Regions from separate parts of the Arthrobacter sp. sptzw42 genome, predicted to be linked through region 3. Evidence: riboswitches for the same ligand, from Rfam matches in the RefSeq annotation. Region 3 holds a riboswitch; each other region holds the start of a gene.
The links. Region 3 has a riboswitch for thiamine pyrophosphate ahead of thiD (bifunctional hydroxymethylpyrimidine kinase/phosphomethylpyrimidine kinase). Riboswitches for the same ligand answer to the same signal wherever they lie in the genome.
Positions count from the first base shown of each region.

Region 1: another riboswitch for thiamine pyrophosphate. It lies ahead of AC5RT4_RS08375 (FAD-dependent oxidoreductase); the one in region 3 lies ahead of thiD (bifunctional hydroxymethylpyrimidine kinase/phosphomethylpyrimidine kinase).
Region 2: another riboswitch for thiamine pyrophosphate. It lies ahead of AC5RT4_RS04225 (ECF transporter S component); the one in region 3 lies ahead of thiD (bifunctional hydroxymethylpyrimidine kinase/phosphomethylpyrimidine kinase).

Region 1 covers NZ_JBNHEX010000005.1:134,644-137,908, forward strand. The annotation lists gene AC5RT4_RS08375 (FAD-dependent oxidoreductase) at 1-1,335, opposite strand, end outside; TPP riboswitch at 1,328-1,446, opposite strand; gene thiE (thiamine phosphate synthase) at 1,474-2,211, shown strand; gene AC5RT4_RS08385 (RNB domain-containing ribonuclease) at 2,315-3,265, shown strand, end outside.
Region 2 covers NZ_JBNHEX010000003.1:35,122-38,386, reverse strand. The annotation lists gene AC5RT4_RS04230 (ABC transporter ATP-binding protein) at 1-1,019, opposite strand, end outside; gene AC5RT4_RS04225 (ECF transporter S component) at 1,019-1,642, opposite strand; TPP riboswitch at 1,697-1,837, opposite strand; gene AC5RT4_RS04220 (heme-degrading domain-containing protein) at 1,910-2,452, shown strand; gene AC5RT4_RS04215 (hypothetical protein) at 2,543-2,752, shown strand; gene AC5RT4_RS04210 (DUF4383 domain-containing protein) at 2,875-3,265, shown strand, end outside.
Region 3 covers NZ_JBNHEX010000002.1:374,955-378,219, forward strand. The annotation lists gene rplU (50S ribosomal protein L21) at 1-67, opposite strand, end outside; gene thiD (bifunctional hydroxymethylpyrimidine kinase/phosphomethylpyrimidine kinase) at 331-1,854, opposite strand; TPP riboswitch at 1,862-1,959, opposite strand; gene AC5RT4_RS03885 (Rne/Rng family ribonuclease) at 2,171-3,265, opposite strand, start outside.

The DNA of each region.
Region 1 (3,265 bases), on a different contig from region 3:
TGTTTCCTTTTGGCGTAAGCGGTTGGTGGACGGGTAGCCGGAGCGGGAGAAACGGCCAGGGTTGAAGGCCGCCCACCGCGGGTCAGGCCCGCCGTCCAGGAGGTCCCGGCAGACGGCGGCAGCCGCCGGAGCCAGCAGGATTCCGTGGCGGAAGAAGCCGGTGGCAATGATGAGCCCGGCGACATAACGGGCGTCCCGGCCGGCCGGCCCGGACGCCGCGGGTACCCGCCCGAGCAGCGGTGCGTTGTCCGGCGTTCCGGGGCGGGCCCGGGCGGTGGCTTCCAGCAGTTCAAGTTCGGCGACGGCGGGGACCAGCACCAGCGCGTCCCGGAGCAGCTGGTATACGCCGCCGGCGGAAACGGCATCAGCGGCCGAGGGGGCATCCTCGCGCTGGGTTGCCCCGACCACCACTGTGCCGTCCCGGCGCGGGACGATGTAGACCGGGACGCCGTGCACCAGCCCGCGGACGGTGGACGTGACCAGGGGTTGCACATGCTTGGGAACGGCAAGGCGCAGGATGTCCCCGTAGACGGGCCGCAGCGGCAGATGCAGATTGCCGGGCAGTGCTTCCAGCGCTGCCGCGTGCAGCCCGTTCGCCACCACCGTTTCGGCGGCCAACACGGCACCCCCGCCTGCCAGGCGTACCCCGGCGACCCTTCCGTTCTGCCACAGCAGCCCGGCCGCGCGGGCAGGGACTGCATAACCGTCGACGGCGCCGGCTGCTGCGGTGCCGTGCCCTGCGACGCGGCCCCTGCTCCCGCCTCCGTTACCCGCACGCCCGCCGGCCAGGGCGGCCTGCAGGCAGGCCACCAGCAGCCGCGGATCCACCTGGTGGTCCGCCGGGGTGTCCAGTGCACAGGAAATCCCGGGACTGAGCAGCGGCTCCCGCTGCCGCGCTGCCCGGACGGTGAGCGGTTCAACGGAGAGGCCGTTCGCCTGCTGGACTGTGCGCAGGTCCATCAGGGCGCGGCGGTCCCCGGCGTCGGCTCCCACGGCGAGGGTCGGCGTCGTAATGTATCCCGGATCTGTCCCTGAAGCTGCAGCGAGGCCGGCGGCGAAAGCCGGCCAGCGTACGGAGGCCTCCAGCATGAATTCCAGGAGGTCCTCCTCCTGGTAGTGCAGCTCGCTCACCGGAGCCAGCATTCCTGCGGCAGCCCAGCTCGCCCCCGACCCCGGCGCGTCGTCGATGACCACCACTGCGCGGCCGGAGCGCTGCGCCTCCCACGCGATGCTGTGGCCGATGACTCCGCCGCCGATGACGGCGACGTCGGCGTGGACGATGTTGTCCGCCCGCCCGGACGGCGCGTCCGGGCGGGCGCCTGAAGGTGCGCCCATGTGTCTCCTTCCCTACGCCGGCATTAACCGGATCAGGTCAAGCGGTCGGCTCTGACGCCCTCTCAGCCCGGCGCTTTGTGACAGCTGCCGCGGGCTCCCGCAGTACGAGGCCAGTGTAGAGGAACTAGGCTTTCCTCCATGAATGTGTCCCACACCCCTGCCGCCGGCACTGACGTCCTTGGCAGCGCGAAGATCAGCAACGGCCTTCACGCTGCCCGCCTTTATCTCTGCACCGATGCGCGCACGGACCGCGGGGATTTCGGGGATTTCGTTGATGCCGCTTTTTCCGGTGGCGTGGACATCATCCAGCTCAGGGACAAGAACATCGAGGCATCCGAGGAGCTCGAACTGCTGGCCGTCCTCAAGGAAGCGGCAGAGCGGCACGGCCGGCTTTGGGCCGTCAATGACAGGGCGGATATCGCCGTATTGTCCGGTGCCCCGGTGTTCCATATCGGCCAAAAGGACCTGCCCCTCGAGGCTGCGCGGACCCTGCTCAACGGCAATGCCGCCATTGGCCTCTCCAGCCACAGCCCGGCGCAGGTGGACGCCGCCCTGGCTGCAGCCTCGGCTCCGGCGGGCTTGGGTTACTTCTGTGTAGGCCCGGTTTGGGCCACCCCCACCAAACCGGGACGGGCCGCGGTAGGGCTCGACCTGGTGAAGTACGCCGCAGAAGCTGCGCGGACGGCCGGCCTGGAAGGGCAGTCCGACGACGGCCTCCCCTGGTTCGCGATTGGGGGCATTGACCATGGCAACGTGGAGCAGGTGGTGGCTGCAGGCGCGCGCAGGATCGTGGTGGTCCGCGCCATTACGGAAGCTTCCGATCCGGCAGCGGCCGCCGCTGCGCTGCTCGCGGCGCTGGACGCCCGGAAGCCCTGACTTCGGGCGCCAGAGCGGCGGCGTCCGCGGCGGGATCAGCCAAGTGCGGCGATCCGGGCACGGCGCCTGCATTATGGCCGGAATTCGGACTAGGCTGATTTTCGTGTCACACCATCGGCTGGCTCCCAACGTCCACGAGCACAACAACGCGCTCGAGGCGGCCCTGAGCGCCCTGCGGACCGAGCTGGAGTTGCCGGGCGCCTACCCGGAGGACGCGGTGGCTGACGCAAAGGCGGCCGTCGAGTCCCTGCAGCTCCCCAGCCATGACCTCACCGGCATCGAATTCATCACCATCGATCCGGCGTCGTCGACGGACCTGGACCAGGCCCTGTTCATCGAGCCGGACGGCGACGGCTACCACGTGCTGTATGCCATTGCGGATGTGCCCGCCTTCGTGGCCCCCGGCGGGCCCCTGGACGCGGAAACGCGCCGGCGCGGCCAGACGTTCTATGCCCCCGACGGGCGGATCCCCTTGCATCCGGAGGTCATCAGCGAACAGGCCGGAAGCCTCCTCCCCGGCCAGGACTGCTCCGCGTTCGTCTGGGACTTCCGCCTGGACAGCGCCGCCGGGGTGCAGTCCGTAGCGGTAAAGCGGGCCCGGATGCGCAGCCGCGCGAAGCTCAGCTACAAGGGCGTGCAGGCCGAGCTCGACGCCGGCACCGCGGCCCCGGTGCTGCTGCTCCTTAGGGAGGTGGGGCTCAAGCGCGTGGAGCTGGAGCGGGCCCGCGGCGGCGCCAGCCTGAACATGCCGGAACAGGAGATCGTCCAGCTTCCCGACGGCGGCTACCGGATTGCCGCCGCTCCCCAGCTTCCGGTGGAGGACTGGAACGCACAGATATCCCTCATGACCGGAATGGCTGCGGCCCAGCTCATGCTGGCGGGGAAGGTGGGCATCCTGCGCACCATGCCATCCCCGGACGAGCGCTCCCTGAATCACTTCCGGCTGCAGACCGAGGCCTTGGGCAAGCCTTGGGACGGTGAAGTCAGCTACGGCGAATACCTGCGGAGCCTGGACCCGACGGAACCCCGCCAGCTGGCCATCATGCACTCCGCC
Region 2 (3,265 bases), on a different contig from region 3:
GACTTTCCTGCGCCGTTGGGTCCGGTGATGGCCAGCGCCCGCCCTGCCCGGACCTGCGCCGAGATGCCTTGCCGGACCGGTACTGGCGGCAGTTTGCGCAAGCCCTTGCGGCGGGCACGTTCACGGGATACGGCCAGGTTTTCGGCGGCAAGCAGCAGGTCCCCGGAGCCGGGAGCCGGATCCGCCGTGCGTGGGCGGGTGGCCGGAACATACCCGGGCACCCAGACCCCGGCCGCAATGAGCATGCTCCGGGCTTCGCCGAGAACCTGGTCCGGAGGCCCGTCCAGGAGCACCCCCGGGTCGGTCGAAGAACCGGGCTGCAGCACCACAATGCGGTCCACCAGGTCCTTCCAGACGGAGACGCGGTGCTCCACCACCACCAGGGTTGCCCCGGTTTTGTCGAGGCAGCGCCCGACGGCGTCGCGCACCTCCACCACCCCGGCGGGATCCAGGTTGGCTGTCGGCTCGTCGAGGAGAAGCAGCCCCGGCCGCATCGCAAGGATGCCGGCCAGGGCCAGCCGCTGTTTCTGGCCGCCTGACAGTGCAGACGTTGGATGGTCCAGCGGCAGGTGGGACAGCCCGACGTCGTCCAAAGCCTCGTGCACCCGGGTCCAGATACGGTCCCGGGGCACAGCAAGGTTCTCGGCACCGAAGGCCACGTCGTCCCCCACCCGTGACAGGACCACCTGTGTCTCCGGGTCCTGCTGCATCAACCCGGCACGGCCGCGCTGATCGCGGGGGGAGGCGCCGTCGACCAGCAGCGAACCCGACTCGTCGGAGTCGCCGGCCTCGCCGTCGTCGTTCGCATCCCCCAGCACCCCCGCCAACGCATGGAGGAGCGTGGACTTGCCGGCTCCGGACGGGCCAAGCAGGAGCACGCGCTCCCCTGGGCGGATGTCCAGGTCAAGGGCACGGACAGCAGGCCTGGAACGCCCGGCATGCCGCCAGCCCCAGCCGCGCGCGGTGACGGCAGCCGGGCGCGCCGCCACGGACGCGCCGTGGACGGAAGGCGCTGTCATCAGGAGAAAACCGGCTCCGTGGCTGCCTTCCGCGAGGCAAAGGAGCTCAGGACACCGGTCCTGGCCAGGCCGCGGGTGGCGATCCATGACAGCGCCCCGGCGATGACGGCACCGGAGATCGCGGTGAAGATAATGTACGCAAGCTTGTCGCCGCCCGAGTAGGCAATGTTCCAGCCCCAGGGAGCAAAGGAGTCATTGAGGCCGCAGAACAGCCCGGCAGCAGCACCGGCGAGGAGGGACACCGGCAGGTTGAACTTCCGGTACACGAAAATCGCGAAAATGATTTCCGCACCCAGGCCCTGGACGAAGCCGGAGAACAGCACCGAGGCACCGTACTGCGAACCCATCAGCAGTTCACCGGTGGCTGCCACGGTTTCGCAGAACAGGGCGGCGCCCGGTTTGCGGATGATCAGCATGCCCAGCACCGCCGGGATCATCCAGCCGCCGGCAATCAGTCCGGTAAGCGGCGGGTAAAGGGCGTTCATCGGCGCAGACACTGCTGCGGCACCCTGGGACCACGCCCAGAAAATGACGCCGCCTGCGATGGCGATCAACGCCGCCACCACGATGTCCACAACGCGCCAGGACCTGCTGGTGGTCTTCTTGATTGCTGTAGTTGCCATGCGATCCTCCTGAGGAACAGGAGGGGAAAGAACCGCAGCGGCAAACCACTGCGGAGCTTCGAGAACTCGACTCCCTTGCGCCGGTACTAACCGGATCAGGTTCGAGGGTCTGCGGCTGTCCGCACTCTCAGCGCCCACCTGCGGCTCCTGGCTTGGCCAGTGATGCCCGACGGCGGCGCTCCCCTGTCGTTGAATGATTCTGTGAGTAAATAATTGCCCTTGTGGGCGGGGTCCAGTTTACACCGGAGGAAGGGTAGATTGTGGGCCATGACCGCCAATTCACCGCATGTGACTGAGTTCGATCCGGATTCGGATGCCGTCCAGCCGGAGGGATCGCTGCAGGCCCTTATCGCCCGGATAGAGGGCGAAATCCGGGAGCTCCAGTTTCCAGGCTTTTCCATGGACGACGCACTGAACCTGGGGCTGCTGCTTGTGGAGTTGGGGAAGGAGGGCCAGTTCCCCATCGCGATAGACATCACCAAGGGTGAGCAGGTCCTGTTCCATGTCGCCCTGGCGGGGGCCACCCCGGACAACGAGCACTGGATCCGCGCCAAACAGAGAACGGCGGCCCGGTACGAGGTGCCCTCCCTGCTGGTGGGGCTGCGTGCCCGGACCCGCGGCGGACGGATCGAAGACCAGGGCTGGTTTGATCAGCGCCGGTATGCGGCACATGGCGGCTCCTTCCCGGTATATGTCGCCGGAGTGGGCGCGGTGGCTACGGTCACTGTTTCAGGGCTTCCCCAGGTGCAGGACCATGACCTGGTGGTACAGGCACTGCGAGAGGTCCTCAGCTCCATGCGAACGGACTGACGCGGGTTCCAGACCAGGGCGATGGACTCCCCTTGGATGCCGGGAGTACATTCGAGACGGGTGGCGGAAGTTCCAAACAGGAGGGGCGCCATGCTCGGTAATACAGCCGAAAACCAGGTGCGGGCAGCGGTGGACAAGGCCGAGGAAGAAATGATTTACATCGGCCCCGACCACCCCTACTATCCTTTGCTGGCTGAACTGGTATCCGCCGTCGGAAAGGCCTGGCAGCAGGGGTACGAGCACGGCCGCCGCGGCGGGCACCAGCCAAACCCCTACGTGTGGATCGTCCCGGAAGGGTGAGCCCGCCGGCTGCGCGGACGCTGCCGGCAGTGGCCCGCGGGCAGCAGCACCGGCAGGCGCACTTAGCTTTTATTAGTAACCATGCTTACTATGTTGTCTCCAGGCTTTTGAGGAGACAGGTCATGACAGTCAGCACCCGGGCCACCGGCGCGAGGACGGGCCTGCAGAAGGCTGCCTTCGTAACCGGCGCCCTCTTCCTGCTGGTGGGTGTCCTGGGGTTTGTCCCCGGGATCACCATCAACTACGACTCCCTGGGCATGGCCGGACACGGCTCCGGAGCCCTGCTGTTGAACCTCTTCCAGGTGTCGGTCCTTCACAATATCGTGCACCTTGCCTTCGGGGCGGCCGGACTGCTGCTGGCCCGGACCCACCAGAAGGCACGAAGCTTCCTGATCTACGGGGGCGTCGTGTACCTGGTTCTCTGGCTTTACGGCTTCCTGGTGGGGGACGAAACTCCCGCCAACTTTGTCCCACTCAACGGCGCCGACAACTGGCTCCACCTGGCCCTGGGTT
Region 3 (3,265 bases):
GGGTAACGAAGTCTCCAACGGAAACCTTCTCTTGGCGGCCGCCTGCGCGGACAATCGCGTACACCACTTGGGAACTCACTTCTCTCGACGTTTATTACAAAATTTGCGTGCGGAACCGGCCAATAAAAGCCTGGTTTCTCGCTGTGCCTCAACGCCGTGGGGTCATAACCCAAGTGTTGGCGTAAGCACCGAAGATCCAGAATACGCTAATTTTGGCTTCGGCCGCAAATGAGGCTGGTTCCGGCGGGCTGGCTGTGATAAGTACCACTGCTGAATCCCGGCCTCGGGACCGTGCCCCACCATACTACCGGCAAGGCCGCAGCCACGGTGTCAGGCATGGAGGCGCGGCGCGTCGAAGAAGTCCACTTCCAGGCGGCAGGACTGTTTGAATGCCGTGATCATGGCGGCCCGCTCGGCAGCGGAGGCCCTGCGTCCCGCTTCATCCACTATGGCAACGGCCCTGCGGGTGGCGGCGGCGAAGTCTTCGTCGGCATAGGTGCGCAGCCACTCCGCGTAAGGGTGCGCGGAAGGTTCACCGGCGGCAACAAACTGGGCGTGGAGCGTGGCGCCTACCTCGGCGTACAGCCAGAAGCAGGGCAGGACTGCCGCCGCGAGGACCGCATAACTGCCCGACGCCGAGGCCGCCGTCAGGTGGTCAACGTAGGACTTGGTGACGGGGCCGAGCCGGGGCAGGACCGAGCGCGCGCCCAGCCAGGAGCGGTGAAGCTCCGACTCGACCTCCAGGCACTGCCCGGCCGAAGCAGCCCAAAACAGTTGCTCCGCCTCGGTGGGCGCAAGCGAACTCGCCCTTGCCAGAACTCGTGAATAGCCGTTGAGGTAGAGGGCGTCCTGCGCGAGGTAGTACTCAAACTGGTGCTCCTGAAGGCTGCCCGTGGCCAGGTCCCGGATGAAGCCGAGGGCATAGATATCCTCCAGGTCCGGCTGCGCCTCACCCCGCAGCTGCGCCGCGAAGCTGCCTTCCGCCGGCACCGGCTGCAGGTGGTGGAAATGATGCACCGGCCCGTTGCCTGTCCCCACCTCCAGGGTTCCCGAGGCCTTGAGCGCGCCGGCCAGCCACGGCTTGGCTTCCCGGAGTGACGCTTCCCAGTCCCCCAGCCGCGCCTGGGCGGTGGCCATTGCAGAGGACAACGAACAGCCCGTGCCGTGGCTGTTCCGCGTTGCAACCCGCTCCCCTGGCACCTCCACCACTTCATGGGACAGCAGGCCCAGGGTGTTGACCAGCGCGTCCGGGCACTCGTTGCCGTTCAGGTGGCCGCCCTTGACCAGTACGGTTGCGCCGCTGGCGGCTGCGAGGGCGCGGCCCTGGTCCAGCGCGCCGGCCCAGCTGTCCTGCAACTGCCCGCCCACAAGCATGGCGAGCTCCGCGAGGTTGGGGGTGATGAGGTGTGCCAGCGGCAGGAGTTCGCGCAGGGCCGTTTCGGCAGACTCGTGCAGGAGCCGGTCGCCGCTGGTGGCAACCATCACTGGGTCCAGGACCACGACGGTGGGCCGCACCTTCTGCAGCCACTGCGCCACCGCTCCAATGACGTCGGCGTTGCCGAGCATTCCGATTTTCACGGCGTCGATGGTGATGTCGTCGCTGATGGCGTCGAGTTGCTCTGCCAGGAATGCTGCAGGGGGCACGTGAAAGGACCTTACTCCGTGCGTGTTCTGGGCTGTGAGGGCAGTGATGGCTGCCATCCCGTACCCCCCGAGGGCCGCGATGCTTTTCAAATCCGCCTGGATACCGGCACCGCCGGAAGGATCCGAGCCGGCGATGGACAGGACCCTGGGTACCTGCCGGCCCGGCAATGCCGGCGCCGCAGTGGCGGGTCCAGGGGTGGCTGCGGGCATTACAAGAGTCGTAGACAAAGGACATCCCTTCGCCGGTGCTAACCGGACAGGTTCAACGGGTCTGAATCTCAGCCGGCTCTCTGCGCGGCACCCCGTGTCGGTTCCCCAGCCTAGCTTTTTTGCCCGCCCCAGGCTGAAGGTGACACATTGCGACCCGAAGCCGCACGCTGATGGCGCGCAGCTCCGCATCCCGCCCTGCGGGCCCTGCACGCAAAAGTCCCCGCCCAGTGGACAAATCCCCTGGAAATTCCTGGGGTTTTGTCCACTGAACGGGGACTTGTTGAAACGCGCCGGTACGTGCCCGTGAGCGCTCCGGCTAGAGCTCCGAGGCCGGTACGCCTACGCCCAGGATGATGGGCGCCTCTGCGGGCTTTGTTGACGCTTTTTCAAGGCCGGCACCGCCGTCACCGGCCGGCGCCGGAGCCTTTGCCTCGTGGGCATGCCCTGTGCTGGCTGCCGCCACGCTTTCGTGATGCTGCACGGAGGTTTCGTTGGCTGCTCCCTGGGCACGGCTGGCACTGCGGTTGCGCCGCGGGCGCCGTTGCCGGGACTGCTCCAGCGTGTGGTCCGTGTAGTCCTTCGCCGGTTCCCCGGCAGCGGCTGCAGCAGGCACGCGGGCCGGCTGGACCGGCTCCACGCGCTCCGCCGGTTTCTGCTCCGGTTCGGTCTGCTCAGGCTCCGCTTGTGCGGGCGCCGGCTGGCCCAGGTGGGCGAACGCTTCGGCAAGCCGGTCCAGGGTCAGTGCGGGCTTCTGCGGCTGCTCCTCAGCATGGTCAACGAACGGCAGCACCACCTTCTCGCCGCCGAAGGTCAGCACGGCGGCCGGGCGCGCATCGTCGTCGCGGTTTGTTTCCACTGCGGGAGCCGGGGCAGGGGCGGGCGCGGAATGGTCCGCGGCAGCCTGCCTGGCTGCGGCCACTTCGTCGTCGTGCAAGTGGGCTGCATGCGCGGCGGCGGCGATGTTGGCAAGGGCCAGCCGGGTGGCTTCCGCCTTCGCGTGCCGCTCAGCGTCAGAGGGGTCGGGCTGGACTGTGTGGACGGGCACGGCAGGCGCGGGGGCAACCTCGGGCTGCTGGCCGCCACGGCCCCGCCGCCGCTTCCGGTCCGGACGCACGCCGGCCTGGCTGCTGTCGATGCGCGGGGCGTCATTGCGGTGGCCTTCGCTGCGGGGTTCCGGCCGGCTGTCGGTCCGCTGGACGTGGTGTTCGGCGGCCACGATGTTGGCCCGCCGGTGCTCAACGGGGTCGTCATGGGTGACGACGCCGCGGCCGGCGCACGCTTCGCACTGCTCGCCGAAGACTTCCAGGAGTCCGGTGCCCATCCGCTTTCGCGTCATCTGCACCAGGCCAAGGGAGGTCACTTCGGCAACCTGGTGCTTGGTGCGGTCGCGTCCCAGGCATTCCACCATGCG